4 regions of the Paenibacillus sp. NPDC058898 genome follow, and region 2 is predicted to be linked to each of the others. Evidence: riboswitches for the same ligand, from Rfam matches in the RefSeq annotation. Region 2 holds a riboswitch; each other region holds the start of a gene.
The links. A riboswitch is a leader RNA that binds a small molecule or an ion and turns the genes downstream of it on or off. The one in region 2 is predicted to bind cyclic di-AMP.

Region 1 (4,690 bases), on a different contig from region 2:
ATTCTCAAATGAGGAGGTTGCCGGAAGCACGATGTCCGCATACTTGGCTGTATCCGTCATGAACAAATCGTGTACGACGGTAAACAGATCCTCCCTTGCAAACCCTTCGCGCACCCGCCCGCTGTCAGGAGCGACAACCAGCGGGTTGCTGCAATAGACAAAGACCGACTTAATCGGCTGTTCGGTCATGGCAAGCACCTCGCCGATCCGGTTCATGTTAATGGTCCTGGCATCCGGATTCGGCCGGAGATCCGGACGCTCCAGTGCATCGCTGTCCATGCTGTTGTAGCCACCATTCGACTTGGCAGCCCCTCCGCCCCGCTTCAGCCATTGTCCGGTCAAGGCCGGAAGCGCCGCAATGCTGCGCACCGTCAAGCCGCCATTGTCGTGATGCTGAAGACCGTTACCAATATGAATATAAGAAGTACCGGCCCGGCCATACAGCTCGGCCAGCTTCTCGATATCCTCTACCGGAATGCCGGTAATGGAGGATACATGCTCCGGCGTATAGTCTTTGACATGCTCACGCAAGGCTTCATGCCCGAGCGTATACTGCCGGAGGAATTCCTCATTCACCATGCCATCTCGGAACATGATGTGCATGAGGCCGACCGCCAGTGCCGCATCCGTGCCCGGAAACAGCGGAATGAACCAATCCGACCATTGCCCGGTCTGGTTCTTATGAACATCAATCACAATGACCTTGGCACCGGCCTTGCGTGCTTTCTCTGCCAGCACTACTTGGTGCATATTGGTGCTGACGATATTACCGCCCCAGACAATGATGACATCGGCATGAACGGTTTCCTCCGGGACGGTGCCTCCATTAAACCCCATTACGGATTTCCAGCCCGCAGTGCCTGCGGAATTACAGATCGACTGCTTCAGGCGGCTGGCGCCCAGCCTGTTGAAGAATCTCCGATCCATACCGTCCACGCTCAATATCCCCATATTGCCGTAAAAGCTGTATGGTAGAATGCTCTCGGAGCCATATTCCTTGATCAGCTTCTTGTAGCGCCCGGTAATCTCCTGAATCGCTTCATCCCAGCTGATCCGCTCGAAAGCCCCCTCACCCTTGGGCCCTACCCTCCGCAGCGGATAAAGCACGCGCTCGGGATGATACACCCGATGTGCCATATTGCGGACTTTATTACAGATGGCTCCCTGCGTCATCGGATGATCCGGATTGCCGGTAACCTTCACGATTTTTCCATTCTCTTTATGCAGCAGCAGACCGCAAGTATCGGGACAATCCAACGGACATACCGCCGGAAACACACCATTCTCCTGATGAATCATCGCTTGAGTCATTTCGTCCATTCCCCCTTGTACACGCTGAATCATATCCCCTTATCTTAAAAGAAAATCAGGGCTCCAGTAAAGTCTTACATTTTTTTCTGAGCGGGTGTTTCACTCTACTTCCTTCCGGGTATATTCCTATCAAGAGCAACGAAGAGGAACCCAGACCCTTTCTCTTCCTTGCCAAATCATGGACCACTCCCAAAAAATTCGCCATGCCCATGTCTCCTCCCCCGAGACCGGCATGGCGAATTTGTTTGTATCCAGCGTCTATCGCATCATATCTGGGCTACTTGCCACTTACGCATCATAGAAAGTCATGCTTTCTGTAGCAAACATGCAAAAAACAAAGCCTCTCAAAGCTACATATTTATGTAAGCGCTTATCTGTCATTTTTTATATATAATTCTGCTTTATTCTTCGTTGGAGGGTGTTTTACAAAAGATTTGAGCAGGCGTAATATACTATTCAGCTTCGAAATCATTCTTCATATTCACATGACATTCGCTTAATTTCCAATTGGGAAAGCGGGGGAACCACACGTATGGATGGATACCTATAGGATCTGTCAACCATACTATGGGGTGAATCCTGATGCAGCGCGTACTTACGCCGCGACTATTATCAGGTAGGGCGACTCTCACCGCCCGAATCCGACAGCTAACCTCGTCAGCGTTGATGGAGAGGGTTGTGAACTTGTGATCAAACACAGGGTTCTAACCTGTGTTTTTTGTTTGCCAAAAATCAATATTGGAATGGAGATAGCCCATATGTCCAGCACATGAGGCACACCGATTGAACTCACTTCAAGCAGCTCCCATCATGTACCTATTCTTAATCGGCGGTGAAAAACATGTTCTCTTCTATCAAACGATTCCTCATCGGAAGACCCCTTAAATCAGCGGAATTGGGCGAGCAAAAGCTGAACAAAACCAAAGCGCTGGCCATCCTTTCATCCGACGCCTTGTCGTCCGTGGCCTATGGACCTGAACAAATTCTGATCGTCTTGATGACCGTTGGCGCGGCTGCCTATTGGTATTCCATACCGATTGCCGTCGGGGTCCTCATCTTATTGCTGGCACTTATCCTATCATATAGACAAATTATTTTCTCATATCCGCATGGCGGCGGAGCCTACGTGGTTTCCAAACAGAATTTAGGCATGTATCCAGGATTGGTCGCTGGCGGCTCCCTGCTGGTCGACTACATCCTGACGGTTGCGGTCAGCGTATCGGCGGGGACGGACGCGATCACGTCGGCTTTTCCGGAACTGCATGCCTACAATCTGCCCATCTCCATCGTGTTCGTTCTATGTTTGACCGTACTCAATTTAAGAGGGGTTACGGAGTCGGCCACCATATTGGCTTATCCGGTTTACTTGTTTGTACTGGCGCTGTTTATCCTGATTGGCGTCGGAATATTCAACATAGCTACAGGCCATGCATCACCAGAGCTTCATACGCCGATCGGCACGCCTGTCGCCGGTCTCAGCTTGTTCCTGCTCCTGCGGGCATTTGCCTCGGGCAGCTCTGCCCTGACCGGCGTTGAAGCCATTTCTAACGCCATCCCGAATTTCAAGGATCCCGCTCCGAATAATGCGGCCAAAACCTTGGTCGCGATGGGATCCTTGCTGGCAATGTTATTTTCGGGCATCGTATTCCTGGCCTATTACTATGGGGTTAGCCCCAGCGAGCAAGTCACTGTCGTTTCCCAGATTGCCGAGCATACCTTTGGACGAAACGTTTTTTATTACTTTATCCAAGGAACAACGGCTCTCATTCTGATCCTGGCCGCCAACACGGGATATTCCGCCTTCCCGCTGCTTGCCGTTAATCTGGCGAAGGATAAATTTATTCCCCGAATGTTCACCGTCCGGGGGGACCGTCTGGGATATTCAAACGGGATTATCATGCTTGGGTTCTTCTCCATTCTGTTGCTGCTGACTTTCGAAGGCAAAACCGAGCATCTGATTCCTCTGTATGCCGTCGGCGTGTTTATCCCTTTTACCCTCTCCCAAACAGGGATGATGGTGAAGTGGATTCGCGAAAAGCCTGAAGGATGGATCGTCAAGCTGATCATTAATACCACCGGCGCATGCATTAGCTTTATCGTGACGATGATCTTCTTTTTCACGAAATTCGCCCAAGTGTGGACCGTCTTGATTTTCCTGCCGCTGATCATTTGGATCTTCACACGAATCCACAAACATTATGAGGCCGTAGCAGACCAGCTGCGAATTACGACCTGTGAGCCGGTTAAGCCGATTGAGGGAAATGTTATTATTCTGCCTGTGGCGGGAATCACGCATGTGGTGGAGAACTCGCTGAATTATGCCAAATCACTGGGAGCAGGACAAATTATCGCGGTGTACGTGCCGTTCGAGCGGGAGGACGAGGCGGCCTTCCAGGAAAAATGGAAGAAGTGGCAGCCGGACATCCGGCTGGTGACGCTGCACTCGCCTTATCGGAGCATCATTCAGCCGCTGACCAAATTCATCGATACCGTGCAGCGGAAGGCCAGCGAATCCCACTACCAGGTTACCGTTGTCATACCGCAGTTCATCCCCAAGAAGGGCTGGCATAACTTCCTGCACAATCAGTCCAGCTTGCTCATTCGCGCACATTTACTTTATCGGAGAGATGTGATTATCACCACAGTACCTTACCATTTAAAAAAATAGCGGGCTTGTTCCGCTGCGACTTATACAAGGAATCCACTCCGCCAACAACGTTAAAAAAGCTGCGATCATCCGATCCCTATTCTTAAGGGAGCGGTCAATCGCAGCTTTTTCCCCTCCGCCTAGACGCTTACCAGGCTTCGGGATATTAAGAAACATTCTGCGCAGAATGAACCTGTTGAGCAGTGCCGGTAGTTGGCGCAGACGGCAGTGCGGCGTCTTGTTCGCCGCGAAGCATGACCTCAACCTTATCATCCTTCTTCAAATATACGGTCCCGTAGGCAGCTCCCACAAACAACGCGCCTCCGACGAAATTGCCAAGCCATACCGGAATGAAGTTCATCAGATACTCGCCCCAGCTGTAATATCCTTCAAATATCGCTGCCGGAATGAGGAACATATTGGCCACCACGTGCTGAAAGCCAATGGCTACAAACGCCATCGTCGGAAACCAGATCCCGAGAATTTTGCCACTCATCTGATCCGATCCGTAGGACAGCCACACGGCGAGCGCCACGAGCCAGTTGCACCCAATGCCCGACAAGAAGGCCTGCAGGAAGCTGTCGTCGATCTTATGACCTGCCATGTCCACCAGCTTCTCCAGATAAACGCCGCTGCCTGTCAGACCCGTCACATGACCAAAGAAATAAGCGACGAACAACGCCCCTGCCATATTGCTTACCGTGACAAGAGCTAAATTTCGTACCATTTCTT
Region 2 (4,690 bases):
CCCGACCTGCAAGGCAGCCGCGCTTCTGCCCAAATCCTATCTGAGACCGCAGCTGTTGTCCGATAACGGGCTTGTCGACATTCATATTCCGGCACTCATTGAAACCCGGCGAACAACTTCGCTGATCTACGGCCAAGCCTCGGAGCTGAGCAAGGCAGCCAGCCGCTGGATTGACGAAACGGAAATCCTGTTCCGTAAGCTGGAGGAGGATAAAACGAAGAAAACCTGACGGTATATAGGGTCGTCAGGTTTTTTTCTTCTTTATTTATTTTTCGAGCATATTCACGACCTCAGACTCAAAGAGATCCACATTATCATTGGAGCCGATAACGACCATAATGTCGCCAGAGTTCACCACATCCATGGCTGTTGGCGCTACGATGATGCCGGATTGTTTATTCAGGGCCACCACGCTGACACCGTAGCGAACCCTCGTATTGAGCTCGCTAAGCGTTTTTCCGTCCATGCAGTCCGTGACCGTCATCTCCACAATCAGATAGTCCTTGGATAATTCGATATAGTCGAGCAGGTTGGGCGTGACAAGCTGGTGAGCTACCCGGATCCCCATATCCCTTTCCGGAAAGATCACCCGGTCCACGCCCAGCTTCTCCAGCGCCCGGCCGTGCAGCACCGAAATCGCCTTAGCAACGACCATGGCGACACCAAGCTCTTTTAACAAGATGGCGGATAAGATGCTCATCTGAATATCGTTCCCGATCGCCACAATCCCGCAGTCGAAGTTGCGGATACCGAGCGATTTAAGCACCTCTTCGTCCGTAGCATCCGCCACCACCGTGTGCGTCAGCAGCTCGCTCATATCCTCGACAACCTCTTCACTGCGGTCGATGCCGAGCACCTCATATCCCTGTTCCATCAGTTCAAGCGCCAGGCTGGCGCCAAATCGTCCCAAACCGATGATTGCAAATTGCTTTGGTTTCATGTCTCTCCTGTACTCCTTATCCAATAATCATTTTGCCTTCCGGATGACGATATAATTCTTTACCCTTTTTTGGCCCCAGTGCATAAGCAAGCGTCAAAGGCCCCAATCGCCCTGCAAACATCGTAATACTGATCAAAATCTTCCCGAATCCCGTCAGTTCAGGCGTTAAACCCATGGAGAGACCCACCGTACCGAAGGCGGATGTCGTTTCGAATAGGATCTCCAGGAAGCTCCCTTCCTCTGTCGTTGACAGAATCATCGATACGATTAGAACGAGCAGCAGTGCCAGTAATGCAATGGTCAGTGCCTTCAGCACCCGCTCCTGGGCCAGGCGATAACGGAACATGACGATGTCTTCACGCCCGCGCATCATGGCGATAACCGCCCCCACCATAATGGTGAAGGTTGTTGTTTTGATACCGCCACCGGTTGACCCTGGGGATGCTCCGATAAACATCAGAATCACGATAAAAAATTGCGTGGCCTGTCGAAGCCCCGTAATATCTATAGTATTCGCGCCAGCTGTACGCGGCGTTACGGACTGGAATAACGCACCGAAGAATTTTCCGCCCCAATTCAGAGAGCCGAGCGTCCTCGGATTGGTGAATTCAAATATAAGAATGACGATAAATCCAACCAGCAGCAAGGTAGCCGTCATGGTGAGCACCACTTTGGAGTGCAAGGAAAGTCTCCGCTGTTTTCGGAAATCAATCAGATCGGATAATACGATAAAACCAATCCCACCTGAGACAATCAAAAACATCACGACTATGTTGACTACAGGATCGTAGACATACCCAGTCAAACTCCGAAAATCACCAAACAAATCAAAACCGGCGTTGTTAAACATCGTGACTGCATGAAAAACGCCATAATAAATCGCCTGGCCGATCGGCATATCAAACGCCCAGCGGATCGATAGAATGATGGCACCACAGGCCTCGATGATGAGGGAGTACAACAAAACTCTGCGAATCAGCCTTACGATTCCTTCCATCGAGGACTGATTCATCGCTTCTTGCAGAATGAGACGATCCTTGAGCGATATGCGTCTTTTCAGAGCCAAGGCAAATAAAGTAGCCATCGTCATGAATCCGAGCCCGCCGATCTGAATCAGCAGCATAATCACGACTTGGCCGAAGGAACTGAATGTCGTTCCTGTATCCACCACAACCAGACCCGTTACACATGTTGCCGATGTCGAAGTGAACAAGGCATCGATAAATTCAAGCGGTTCACCTGTACTTGTGGAAATCGGCAGCATTAACAGCGCCGTCCCGATGAAGATAATAGCCGCAAAACCAAGCACGAGAATCTGCGGCGGAGACAACCTGAGCCAGTTAAATTTAGAGTTCAATCGGTCACCTTCTTAAAAAAAATCAAGAAAAAAAGACACTGGAAAACGCAGTGCCCTTTACGGTCTGGTTCCTGTGCTGCAGCCTACGAGGTTAGCTGACGGATTCGGGCATTTCCACAGGTCGCCCTATTCATTATTCTAGGAATAATGAAATTCACCCCAATTACATGGTTCCCCCATTTTCAGTACGAAATTCGGCTGGAATATTCGGTTCCTTGAAGCATGATGTGATTATAACGCAATCTGGTACGTAACCCAATGCCGTTTTTCACCCAAAAAATCTTTAAAAGAGCGCGAATTGGGCATATTCAAGAATACAAGCATGGGGTTCTCTAACGTTTTCGAAACCTTTCATTCATTTTCATCGATTTGTTTCATTATTCCGGATATTGGGATAAGCTGCTTATGACTTTCATAACTATGTTATATTGACTCTATGCGTACTTAATCAGGCATATCGAATACCAGTGGGAGTATCAACTTTCCTAGAGGAGGAATTTCATGAATCGTGCAAGAGAGCCCTTGAAGCTGAAGCCCAATCTGAAACAGCTCATCGCGCCTGCCGCAGTCGGCCTGATTCTGTTCCTATTATTTCAGGTGTTTCCGTCGACGAATCCGGATTCTACCGAGATGGCATCTCCGAATATCATATCCAAGGAGCAGGCTCGGCAAGCGGCTTCAAGCTTTGCTCAGGAGCATTTGCAGTTTAAGGCTGCAAAAACGGATGACACATTGGTTACATATCAATCCAAATCGGAACTTTACGGATATCTGGCGAAGGAAAAGAAACTTTCGGAATACAACAAAACCTATGAAGCCAAATATCCCTATGACGTATACCGCGTTCGCTTCAGCGAGCCGGGAGGGGATGCCCTCAATGTGGACGTGCACATGCAAAATTCAGGCATCGTCGGCTTCTCGTACGATTACGCCCGCTCCAGCTATGACCGGATTGAGCTGAACAAGGGCGATGTACAAAGGCAGATGCTGCTTGTCGTCGAGGATGGCATGTCATTAGCCGAGAAGCAAACGCTCGCGGAACCTTGGCTCCAGCGAGCGGGCTATGACCTGTCGCGCCTTGAGCTGGTTACACGGGAAGGGGAACCCCGGCTCCGATATGTGGACCCGGAATCCAAGATTGGCGATTCCCGATTGGAGCACCGTTTCACCTTCGAACATGGGAAATTACGCTCCTATGATCCATCCTTCTCAGTCCCGTCCGCCCATTCCGCCTATGTCAACAAGCAGACTCAGGATGCAACGCTGCTGACACTCGCAGGGTATGGCCTGTTCACCCTCATCCTTGGCATTCTTGCCATTGTGTACAGCGTAAAGACCAGAGCCTATACGTCGTTTAAGCGCGGCCTGTTCCTAGCGGTGCTGCTGTTTATCATTCAGATGCTAAATACGTATAATCTGATTCCCGTTTTCAAATCCGAGGGGATGTCGCAAACCGGTATAGTCGGGATGATGATTTTCTATGCGGTCTATTCGCTCATATTCTCCGCCCTGCTCTATTTCTCCCTTGTCGGGGGCAACGGACTATGGCAAAAAGAAGACGGGCTCAATCCATGGCCGCGCGCCAAAGAACCCGGATACGGTCATTATGTACTGGACAGCATGAAGCTGGGATATATGTGGGCTTTCATCTTGCTTGGGGTCCAATCCATTATCTTTATCGTTCTGGGCCTAACCTTAAATACATGGTCCACCACGGATGCCACACAGTCGCCTTATAACATGCTCTATCCTTGGCTGTTTCCGCTGATGGCCTGGCTGGCCGGCATATCCGAAGAGGCCGTCTATCGACTGTTCGGTATCAAAATGGTGAAAAAGATCGTCCGCAATACTTTCGTTGCCAGTTTGATTACCTCGCTCATCTGGGCGCTCGGGCATACGCTTTATCCGATATACCCTGTAATTTCCCGGCCCATTGAACTGGTTATCATCGGCTTGCTGTTCAGCTACATCTTTTTGAAATATGGGTATTTGGCGGCCATGTTCTCCCATGTCATCTTTAATAGCATCTTGATGGGTATTAGCCTGATCTTGCTCAAGGACACCACCAACTTGCTGATTGGTGTTTTCTACATGGTGCTTCCTGCGCTTGTTGCGTATGCGATTTACCGTTTCAATCCAACAAAAAAAGAGAAGCCGTATGTCACGACTCCTCCTCACGAAGTGCCTTAAGAATTTCCGTTGCTAATTTCTCACCGATTGAAAGGGGCTTGAAGTCTTCGACTGAAGCCTCTTTTATTTTTTTGACCGAGCCAAAATGCTTCAACAGCAGCTTCCGGCGCTTCTCACCAATGCCCGGGATGGAATCCAGCTTGGAGGATACCATCGATTTGCCGCGCTGTTCGCGGTGGAAGGAAATCGCAAACCGGTGAACC
Region 3 (4,690 bases), on a different contig from region 2:
TGCCTACGTTGCGATTGCTTCGCATGATGACAACATCATCGACTGGGTGAAGGTGTTTGCCGAGCAGAGTCACATAGACAAACAGGAATTTGAGTTTCAGATGCTGTACGGGCTGCGGATGAACGATCAGGCAGCGCTTGCACAGGACGGCTACCGCATTCGGTGTTATATGCCCTACGGAACGATGTGGTACCCGTATTTTACGCGGCGGCTGGCGGAGAAGCCAGCCAACCTGATGATGGTGCTCAAAAATATGTTCAAGTGAGCGGGGGAAAACAATCAATTGAAAGCGAAGCGAGGACGGTAGCTCTCTAGCTACTGTCCTAGAAGAAATAATACGCCTCCGAGCAGTCCATCAGGAAGGAACGCTCCAGCGGCAAGCTGCCTAACCGCTTACGAGTGATGTGCTGTTGCCGATTGGTCTCCAGATCGGCGAGCGCCGATACGGCGAGCTGCATCCGGGCGGATCCCCACTGGTGCTGCTTCTGGGCATAGCGAACGGCCTCGGTCACGGACATGCCTTTCAGCCTCGTAAAGACGGCTGCCCAGCGGACTAGATCCGTGAATTCCCTGTTGCTTGGCAGCGCATATTCGGCATAACCGGCCGCGTCTTTGCAGCTGATTTTGAACAAACCGCAGTTCCAATCTCGTTTGCTCCAGGGGATAAAGCGTTCAGCCGAGCCCTGGTCGAAACGAAATATCTCCATATGGTGGATGGGCTCTACACTTAATGTGGGAACTTCGGTTTCGATAACGGATGTCAGTGCAGCCTCGATGAATTTCGTCATGATCTACGCTCCTTTATAGGAATGTTATATGCGCGGCAAATAGGCCTGGTGAGCAGAGATCCCCCGCTCTCCAGGCCTATTTGTCGTTAGAGGCCCTGTTCCAGTGGCCGCTTCCGCTTAAGGCTCGGGTGGTGTTCTCTCTCAAAACGCGCCTACGAGGTTAGCTGACGGATTCGGGCTTGAGAGCACCCTACCGCAGTGCCTGACCATCTAGGCACTGCGGATTCACCCCATTCACCAATAGAAGCTCCATTGGCGATTTTGGTTCCCCCGTCTCCCCATCTGTCGGGAGCTCAGCGTATAACGAATGTTTCGAATAGATGGATGAATCATACGCCGGAGGAAACTAAAAGTAAATGATCATATGGGACGGATATATTCCGAAAATCGATGAAAACTGTATAAGAAAACGTGTACATTCAGTCGTGTCATCGATTATCATGGCAAAATCTCGGTATCTCGATAGATTGCGATAAATACAAGAAAACAAGAGAAATACATAGTATGGAGTAGTATTCGGGAGATAATGAAGCAATACTGGTCAGTTCCTGTTCGACATAACGCCACATGTGTTTTTGCTCACATTTACTTCCTGCAGGGCCAGACGTATGATACGAACTATGAATTGACGGACATCAGCGACAGGCAAACGGGCAGCCGTTCCATGAAGGCCTACAGACAGTGTGAGAGCTCAGTTGGGCTCTTTTATGGATCGAATCTCGGGCGAAGGCGCCATGGGCCTTCGCTGAAATTGCAGGATGATGCGACTCTCACCGCTCGAACCTGATGCTGTGTTGTTTTGCCGGACCTGGATGTTTAGTCAATGGCTAATAGAATAACATGCTACTCGTTTTCAATTTTCGCTGAGTCCTTGAATGGAAAAGGAACGGGGGAACCAGTCGGGAGATGAATCTATCTCTCAGGGGTGAATCCCATGGACAAGATAACGGTCTATGGGTAGGGCGACTCTCACGCCCGAATCCGTCAGCTAACCTCGTAAGCGTATCGAGAGAGGCAACGATTGTCGTGGACTTGGGCCACGGTGTATTTCACCGTGTCCTATTAAGGAGCCTGCGGGAAGAGTTCTTCTCTTTCCACAGGCTTCTTTGTTGTTGTCTTCTCTTTCCGAACTTAGGAGGAGAATAAAAGATGGAGAAATCGCAGGAGTTTATCCTGGTATCCGCACCGAACAAGGCCGGGGAAGAATTTATCCGCCAGCTGATCTTTAAGCGCATTTCGTTTGTGGCCATAGCCAACAACCGGGTTGAACAGGAGAGGCTGCATGAGCTGGGCTGCACCAACATGATACTAATCGATACAAGGGACGAGCAAACCTGGATCATTCCCGAGTTTCCCGTCAGCAAGGTGTTTCTGTTCGAGAGCAGCTTGAATCTATGCTGCCGCTATTTACGGATTTGCCGGACCTGGACCACAGAGTCGATTTATGTGATTACCCATTCCAGCAATCCGCGATTGATATACAAAGGGCTGGGTGCCGATGTGGTGCTTCATACGAACCATCACCAGGTATCCTTCCTGATTTTGTCCATTGTCAGCTAAGGTCTTGGCTGATATCACAACGAGGTTTTAGGAGGTTATATTCATGCAGGATTTATATATGGTGCTCATATTGGGAGGAACCTACGGACTGTTCATGCTGTTCATGTCTTGGTGTGGGCGCGTGGTTTCTGAACCGGAGGCGGATTAACCATGATGATCATTTTGGTATGCACGCTCTTTATTTTTCTGTACTTGATTTATGCGCTGATTCACCCTGAAAAATTCTAGGGAGACAGCTGAAGGAGGAAGGCATTCGCCATGGGCATTTTACAAATTGCCATCGTTATACTCGTTCTGGTGCTGCTGGTAAAGCCGCTTGGAACTTATCTATATCAGGTGTTTCGCAATGAAGGCAATGGAACGGACAGATGGTTCTCCTGGGCGGAGAAACCGATCTTCGCACTGATTGGCTTGAAAGAACGCAAGGGAATGACGTGGAAAGGTTATGCCATCAGCTTTGTGATGACGAATATCGTGCTGGTCGCGGCTGGGTATTTGATTCTGCGGTTGCAGAGAGTACTGCCCTTCAACCCGAATGGCATCGATAATATGGAATCGACCTTGTCGTTCTCTACGATCATCAGCTTTATGACCAATACGAATCTTCAGCATTACAGCGGGGAGTCGGGGTTATCCTATATGGCCCAGATGGCTGTCATTACGATGATGATGTTCACATCTGCGGCAACCGGGCTCTGCGTGGCGATTGCTTTTATCCGGGCGGTGACTAGCAAGGGCTCAACCGTCGGTAATTTTTTTGAGGACTTCGTCAAAGCTCACACCCGGGTGTTCATCCCGGCTGCGTTCATCATTGCAATGATACTGGTTGCGCAGCAGGTGCCGCAGACCTTGCAGCCTACACTCAGCGTCACGACACTGGAAGGTAGCGAGCAGCAAATAGCCGTAGGGCCAGTAGCTGCGCTTGAATCGATCAAGCATCTGGGCACCAACGGCGGCGGGTTTATGGGAGTGAACTCGGCACATCCGTTCGAGAACCCGTCCCCGCTGACCAATGTCATCGAAATCCTGTCCATGTGGAGTCTCGGGGCGGCACTTCCGTATACGTTCGGTTTATTCGCCAAGAGCCGCAAACAGGGCTGGATTATTTTCTCGGTGATGATGACCTTGTTTATCGCTTTCCTGTCGCTGAACTATGCCGCTGAAACCAATGGCAATCCCTCGCTGAACCGCTTGGGCATCGATGCCTCGCAAGGCAGCATGGAGGGCAAGGAGGTCCGGTTCGGGGTTGCTCAATCTTCTCTGTTCACGACGGTGACGACCGCGGCCACAACCGGGTCGGTCAACAACATGCATGATACACTCACGCCGCTTGGAGGGATTACGCCGCTGTCCCTGATGATGCTGAACTCTGTTTTTGGCGGAAAGGGCGTTGGGCTGATGAATATGCTCATGTACGCGATATTGGCGGTGTTCCTGGCCGGTCTTATGGTTGGTCGAACCCCCGAATTTCTAGGCAGAAAAATCGAGGCGCGGGAGATGAAGCTGATTGCGATTGTTATCCTGGTGCATCCATTTATCATCCTAGCTCCGACCGCCCTTGCGCTGATGACGGATGCAGGGCAGGCAGGCATTACCAATGCGGGCTTTCATGGCATCTCGCAAGTATTGTACGAATACACGTCTTCCGCTGCCAATAACGGTTCCGGATTTGAGGGTCTGTCAGATAACACGCCGTTCTGGAACATTACAACAGGACTGGTCATGCTCTTCGGCCGTTACATTTCGATGATTGCCCTGTTGGCGGTGGGCGGCTCGCTGATGCGGAAGCAATGGGTTCCCGAGACGCTTGGGACGTTCCGGACAGATAATAAGCTGTTTGCCGGCATTCTCATTGCAGTGGTTCTGATTATCGGTGCATTGACCTTCCTGCCTGTACTTGTGCTTGGTCCGATTGCTGAGCATCTGACGATCCGTTAATAGAAAAGGTGGCCTATTACCATGAATAATACGAGAAAAAAAGTGATGTCCAAAGAGATGGTTCGTCAGGCGCTCAAGGAGAGCTTCACGAAGCTGAACCCCGTCCTGATGATGAGAAATCCGGTCATGTTTGTGGTGGAGGCCGGCACCCTGGTTGTTTTGCTGATGACGTTATTTCCGTCCTATTTCGGGACAGAGGGCAGTATCGGATTTAATCTGACGGTGTTTGTGATTTTGCTGTTGACGCTGCTGTTCGCTAACTTCGCAGAGGCTCTTGCCGAAGGACGCGGCAAGGCGCAGGCCGACTCCCTTAAGCAATCCAAGCAGGAAATGACGGCTCATAAAGTGATGGAGAACGGAGGGGTACAATCCGTACCATCCACGGATCTTCGCAAAGGAGATAT
Region 4 (4,690 bases), on a different contig from region 2:
TGGTTTCCTAAAATTTCGGTCTATGAACCGGCTGGTCTTCGCGGAAGAACAGAGGAAGGCTGGAATCTTCATCAATACCATGGCAACTCCGAATTCTATTCTAACTTCGGCATTTATAGCGTTCGCATCAGAGTACCCGAAAATTACATTGTTGCTGCGACTGGATTCCCTACCAAGCCTGCCCAAAAAATTAACGGGGAAAAAATTTATCAGTTCTATGCGGATGATGTGCATGATTTTGCCTGGTCGGCATCGCCGAACTTTGTCACGGCAGAAGAAGCATTCTCCGCACCAGGCGTACCGGGCGTCCGCATCAAGCTGTATCTCGATCCAGCCCATAAAGACTTAAAGGAGCGTTACTTTGATGCTGCCAAGTCGGCACTCGCTTCGTTTGGAAAATGGTACGGAACCTATCCGTATTCCACGTTGTCCATCGTCGTTCCGCCGGAATCGGGCAACGGTGCAGGCGGCATGGAATACCCGACGCTGGTCACGGCCTTCGGGGCCAAAAACGATTCGCCGGGATATGAGCTGGAGCGGACCGTCATTCATGAAATTGCCCATCAATATTTTTACGGAATGATCGCAAGTAACGAATTTGAGGAAGCGTGGCTGGACGAGGCCTTTGCAACCTATGCAGAAGAACGAGTGATGGAAAAAGAATACGGGATTACCTCCAATACGGCGGCTCAGGGAGCATCCATCACTTCCCCTGCACCGCTGAAGATGGAATCCTGGAAATACAGCTCGCACGAAAACTACGCACTGAATGTTTACACGAGGGGCAAGCTGGTGCTGCAAGGCATCGAACGACAGGTCGGTCCGCGGATGATGGAGAAGATTCTTCATACGTACGCCCAGAAATACCGCTTTAAGCACCCGACCACGTCCGACTTCCAGAAAGTTGTAGAGCAAGTAAGCAAAACGTCCTGGCAGCCGTATTTTGACCAATATGTATATGGAAGCCAGATGGCGGACGTTGCCATCGACGTGATCAAAACCAAAAATAAAGGCACGGCGGAACATCCTCGGTATGAATCTACGGTCAAGATAACGAGCAAGGCCGGGGATATAACCGATGTGCCAATCGTGTTCGCCTTTGAGGACGGCAAAACGGTGGAGCGAACCTGGAGCGGCAAGGACCGAAAAGTTACTTACACCCTGGAGTACAGCACTCCGCTCGCCTGGGCCATGGTTGATCCGAAATATTCCATCGTCCTAGAGAATAAACACATCAATAACTATATGAAGGCAGGAATGGATCCGAAGGTGGTTACACGCTGGAATCTCAGTATTACCAAGCTTGTGGAGACGCTGTTCGGCAGCCTGTCATGGTGAGGGGGGAGCACATGAAAAGTTACGCAGGCCAAGGGTGGATCAGTGTTAAAGACCAGCTATACGTCTCGATTCTGCTCTTCTTATACCGTTTGCTGTGGGGATACTGCCTGTACCGACTCGTAAAATCGGCAGTCGTTCCCCTTCTTATGCGATATCCGGATTCTGCCCCTAACGAGCTCAGCCGTCTTTTATTCTTCTACGAGGGCGAGATGAGCCTATCCCTGAGCAGCACGGTCCATACCTACGCATGGCTTCTGGCCGGTTTGCTCTTGATCAGGATGATCTTCACCCCGCTCATTCGGGCCGGCATCTTCTACAACCTTCACCAGGAAGCTAAGGGCGAGCGCGGTTTATTCTTCTTCATTGGCATGCGGAAACTGTGGAAACCCGTAACGCTATTCTATCTGATAGAGCTCATTCTCACCTTTGCGCCCGGTTACTGGATTCTGCCCAAAATCCTTCCGATTCTGCTGAATGGGATTCAAGAGCCTGTTCTGCTGCTTCATGCACTGCCCTATGCAGCTGGGTGGTTCTTGTACGCCTATCTGATCCGCCTGTTATTGCTCTATATGCAATTCGGGCGCACTGGGGGGTTCGGTATGATCAGCTCTATTCTGGCACTCTTCCGTCGCTTGGGCACGGCAGTGCTGTTGTCCATCACCATCGGCGGATCAGCCTGTGTCATTCTGTTGCTCCTGAGCTCGGCTTCGCTCTTCTGGGCCGGGTTGATCGGCTTAATTATACAGCAGGCCTCTTATTTCCTGAATGGACTATTCCAAATTTGGGTAATTTCCACCCAATATCATTTGTGGGGAGATTCCTCCTCACAGCATTCCTAATCGTTACAATTCGTTACCCTGAAATGGTGAATCATGCTCGCGAATAAGCTGTAATCCGAAGTGACACGTTTTTATCTCGAGCTTGGTTTTACAAAGAATAAGCATTCATTTATCCTCTATATTACAAATTTCTGAGCGCCAAATTACAAAAAAACCTGTTTCCCCAAGATGGGGACAGGTTTTTTTGTTTAAAAATGATCTTTCCTCGTTTGCCAAATTGTTAATACTCTGCTAAAATAACGAATATGTTAGTAACAACTTTGTCATCTTTACTGTAACTTTTTTGTTGGAACGATGTAAATTCGTTAACAATGTTGGAACGTCAGACGTCAATGAATGGGTTCATCAACATTTTAAGGAGCCGAATTCCCATAACGATATGGGAAGCGGGGGATCCGTTTTGGGTGAATTGATCTCGCAAGAGAGGGATCATAGGGGACCTTTCAACCGAACCCTTAAGCTAACCTCGCAGGCAATGGAAGGAGCTTTTTGTTTTGAAAAAGAAGTTAACGGCTGTTTCTCTCGGCCTCGCACTCGCACTCACATTAGGGACCGGAAGCGCTTTCGCCGATTCCAAATTAAATACAGCAATCAAACCAGCCATTGGTGTCTCTTATAAAACGGGTGGAACCACAACGAATGGTTTTGACTGCTCCGGATTCACGAGCTATGTTTACAAGAAGCTTGGCCTTAGCCTGCCGCGAACGTCTGCAGCTCAATACAAAGTAGGAACGGCAGTATCCAAGAGCAACCTGAAAGCTGGCGATCTCGTGTTCTTCAACACATCCGGTAGAGGTATCTCTCATGTGGGTATTTATGTTGGGAGCGGCAAATTTGCTCATTCCTCATCTTCGCGTGGTGTCATGATCAGTCCGCTAAGCCAGAGCTATTACGCCAACCGATATGTAGGCGCTAAGAGAATTATGAGTCAGAATACGTACAAATCTGTAGCTGTGAACTACAATTAATGTTGGAACTTTATTGATTTACTCTTATTAAGAAGCCCTGGGTTTATGAGATTGTGCCGATCTCATCCAGCGGCTTTTTTCTTTTGTTGATTGTGTGTATACCTTTATAACGTTTAAGACAACGAAAAAGTTTCCACTTTTCAAAAAAAAATGAATGAAGATATTGAAATGACTTCGTTTGGTTATTCCATCCCCAATACCCTCTTATTCTTTATATACCCTTCTCTCTCTTCATTAAACACCGTTTTGGAAAAATATTGATTTTATCTGACGCTTCGACAGCTAATGCGATTGAAAAATAGCAAAATCCATCAAGAAATAATTGCCAATCCCGCTTGCTGTCTGATAGAATGGACGCAGTAACAACTTTGTCATTAATGTAAGTGCTTTAATACATAGATTGCTATGCCTCGCGGCAGCGAAAAGGAGCTTTCCATGCTGAAGAAAACATTATCAACAGCAGCCCTTAGTATCACACTGCTACTCACTTTGGGCGTTGGCAGCGTGTTTGCTGATAGTGCGCTGGATCAGGAAATCGATAAGGTGCTAGGTACACGATACAGCTACGGCGGTACGACCACGAGCGGATTTGACTGTTCCGGCTTCACCATGTATGTATATGCCAAACTCGGTTTGAAGCTCCCGCATCAATCCGGCTCTCAATTCGACATGGGGACAAGCGTGTCCCGTAAGGATCTACGCGCTGGCGATTTGGTGTTCTTCAACACATCGGGCCAGGGCATCTCCCACGTCGGCATTTATGTCGGCGATGACAAATTTGCCCATGCCTCGACCAACCGCGGCGTGGTTATCAACCGCCTTGCAGAGGAGTACTATGATCAGCGATACGTGGGTGCAAAGCGTATCATGAGCGATGATACGTATGAAGAGTCGGCTGGTGAATCATCCTAAGCTTTAGAGGCTAATCATCCCTATACACACTGCTTGCCCGTTAAAGGAGCCCTTACCTCTCTTTGACGGGCTTTTTGATGCGACTTGGATGTTCGGAAAAGGGTTATCATTCATATATACGATAGGAGGACTTCACCAATGGATGCAACACCGATTTCATTTCACACCGTAGTCATGCGTGAAGAGCACGCAAAGGAAATATGCGCCTGGACCTATCCTCCTCCCTATAATATCTATGGCTTTCTTCCCTGGGAGCAGATGAAAGGGCTTGAGGTCGAGTTTGGCGATCCCGACATTCGCCAGAGGCAGTACATCTCAATTCTGGATGAACGGGAGGCCCTGTGGGGATTTGCCCAGCTGTTTCCGATGCACAAGGTGACACGAATCGGACTTGGCATGCGGCCTGATTGGTGCGGGCGCGGAATGGGTAAACGGTTTATGGAGGCGATTGTTCGGGAAGCCAGGCGGAGGCGGCCTGTCGACGAAATCGACCTTGAGGTGTTGACCTGGAATGAGCGAGCGATCCGCACGTATCAAAAGGCAGGCTTTCATATCACAGATACGTATGAGCGACTTACGCCAACGGGAAATGCCCTTTTCCACTGTATGGTGTATGAGCCGCCGGCTAATGAG

Region 1: linked by a shared signal. The riboswitch ahead of ACOZB4_RS15845 (APC family permease) and the one ahead of ACOZB4_RS25275 (TrkH family potassium uptake protein) in region 2 are both predicted to bind cyclic di-AMP.
Region 3: linked by a shared signal. The riboswitch ahead of ACOZB4_RS21635 (hypothetical protein) and the one ahead of ACOZB4_RS25275 (TrkH family potassium uptake protein) in region 2 are both predicted to bind cyclic di-AMP.
Region 4: linked by a shared signal. The riboswitch ahead of ACOZB4_RS32710 (C40 family peptidase) and the one ahead of ACOZB4_RS25275 (TrkH family potassium uptake protein) in region 2 are both predicted to bind cyclic di-AMP.

Annotation. Positions count from the first base shown of each region.
Region 1 is NZ_JBMOSM010000005.1:214,376-219,065, forward strand. Features, by position in the region: gene ACOZB4_RS15840 (molybdopterin-containing oxidoreductase family protein) at 1-1,311, opposite strand, end outside; cyclic di-AMP (ydaO/yuaA leader) riboswitch at 1,795-1,990, shown strand; gene ACOZB4_RS15845 (APC family permease) at 2,153-3,979, shown strand; gene ACOZB4_RS15850 (formate/nitrite transporter family protein) at 4,125-4,690, opposite strand, start outside.
Region 2 is NZ_JBMOSM010000011.1:143,341-148,030, forward strand. Features, by position in the region: gene ACOZB4_RS25265 (LysR family transcriptional regulator) at 1-229, shown strand, start outside; gene ACOZB4_RS25270 (potassium channel family protein) at 266-940, opposite strand; gene ACOZB4_RS25275 (TrkH family potassium uptake protein) at 957-2,297, opposite strand; cyclic di-AMP (ydaO/yuaA leader) riboswitch at 2,363-2,507, opposite strand; gene ACOZB4_RS25280 (CPBP family intramembrane glutamic endopeptidase) at 2,799-4,487, shown strand; gene uvrC (excinuclease ABC subunit UvrC) at 4,459-4,690, opposite strand, start outside.
Region 3 is NZ_JBMOSM010000008.1:120,112-124,801, reverse strand. Features, by position in the region: gene ACOZB4_RS21645 (proline dehydrogenase family protein) at 1-265, shown strand, start outside; gene ACOZB4_RS21640 (hypothetical protein) at 324-788, opposite strand; cyclic di-AMP (ydaO/yuaA leader) riboswitch at 922-1,097, opposite strand; cyclic di-AMP (ydaO/yuaA leader) riboswitch at 1,640-1,807, shown strand; gene ACOZB4_RS21635 (hypothetical protein) at 1,938-2,348, shown strand; gene ACOZB4_RS21630 (potassium-transporting ATPase subunit F) at 2,499-2,576, shown strand; gene kdpA (potassium-transporting ATPase subunit KdpA) at 2,607-4,286, shown strand; gene kdpB (potassium-transporting ATPase subunit KdpB) at 4,308-4,690, shown strand, end outside.
Region 4 is NZ_JBMOSM010000025.1:35,327-40,016, forward strand. Features, by position in the region: gene ACOZB4_RS32700 (M1 family metallopeptidase) at 1-1,338, shown strand, start outside; gene ACOZB4_RS32705 (hypothetical protein) at 1,350-2,177, shown strand; cyclic di-AMP (ydaO/yuaA leader) riboswitch at 2,527-2,667, shown strand; gene ACOZB4_RS32710 (C40 family peptidase) at 2,672-3,145, shown strand; gene ACOZB4_RS32715 (C40 family peptidase) at 3,584-4,057, shown strand; gene ACOZB4_RS32720 (GNAT family N-acetyltransferase) at 4,196-4,690, shown strand, end outside.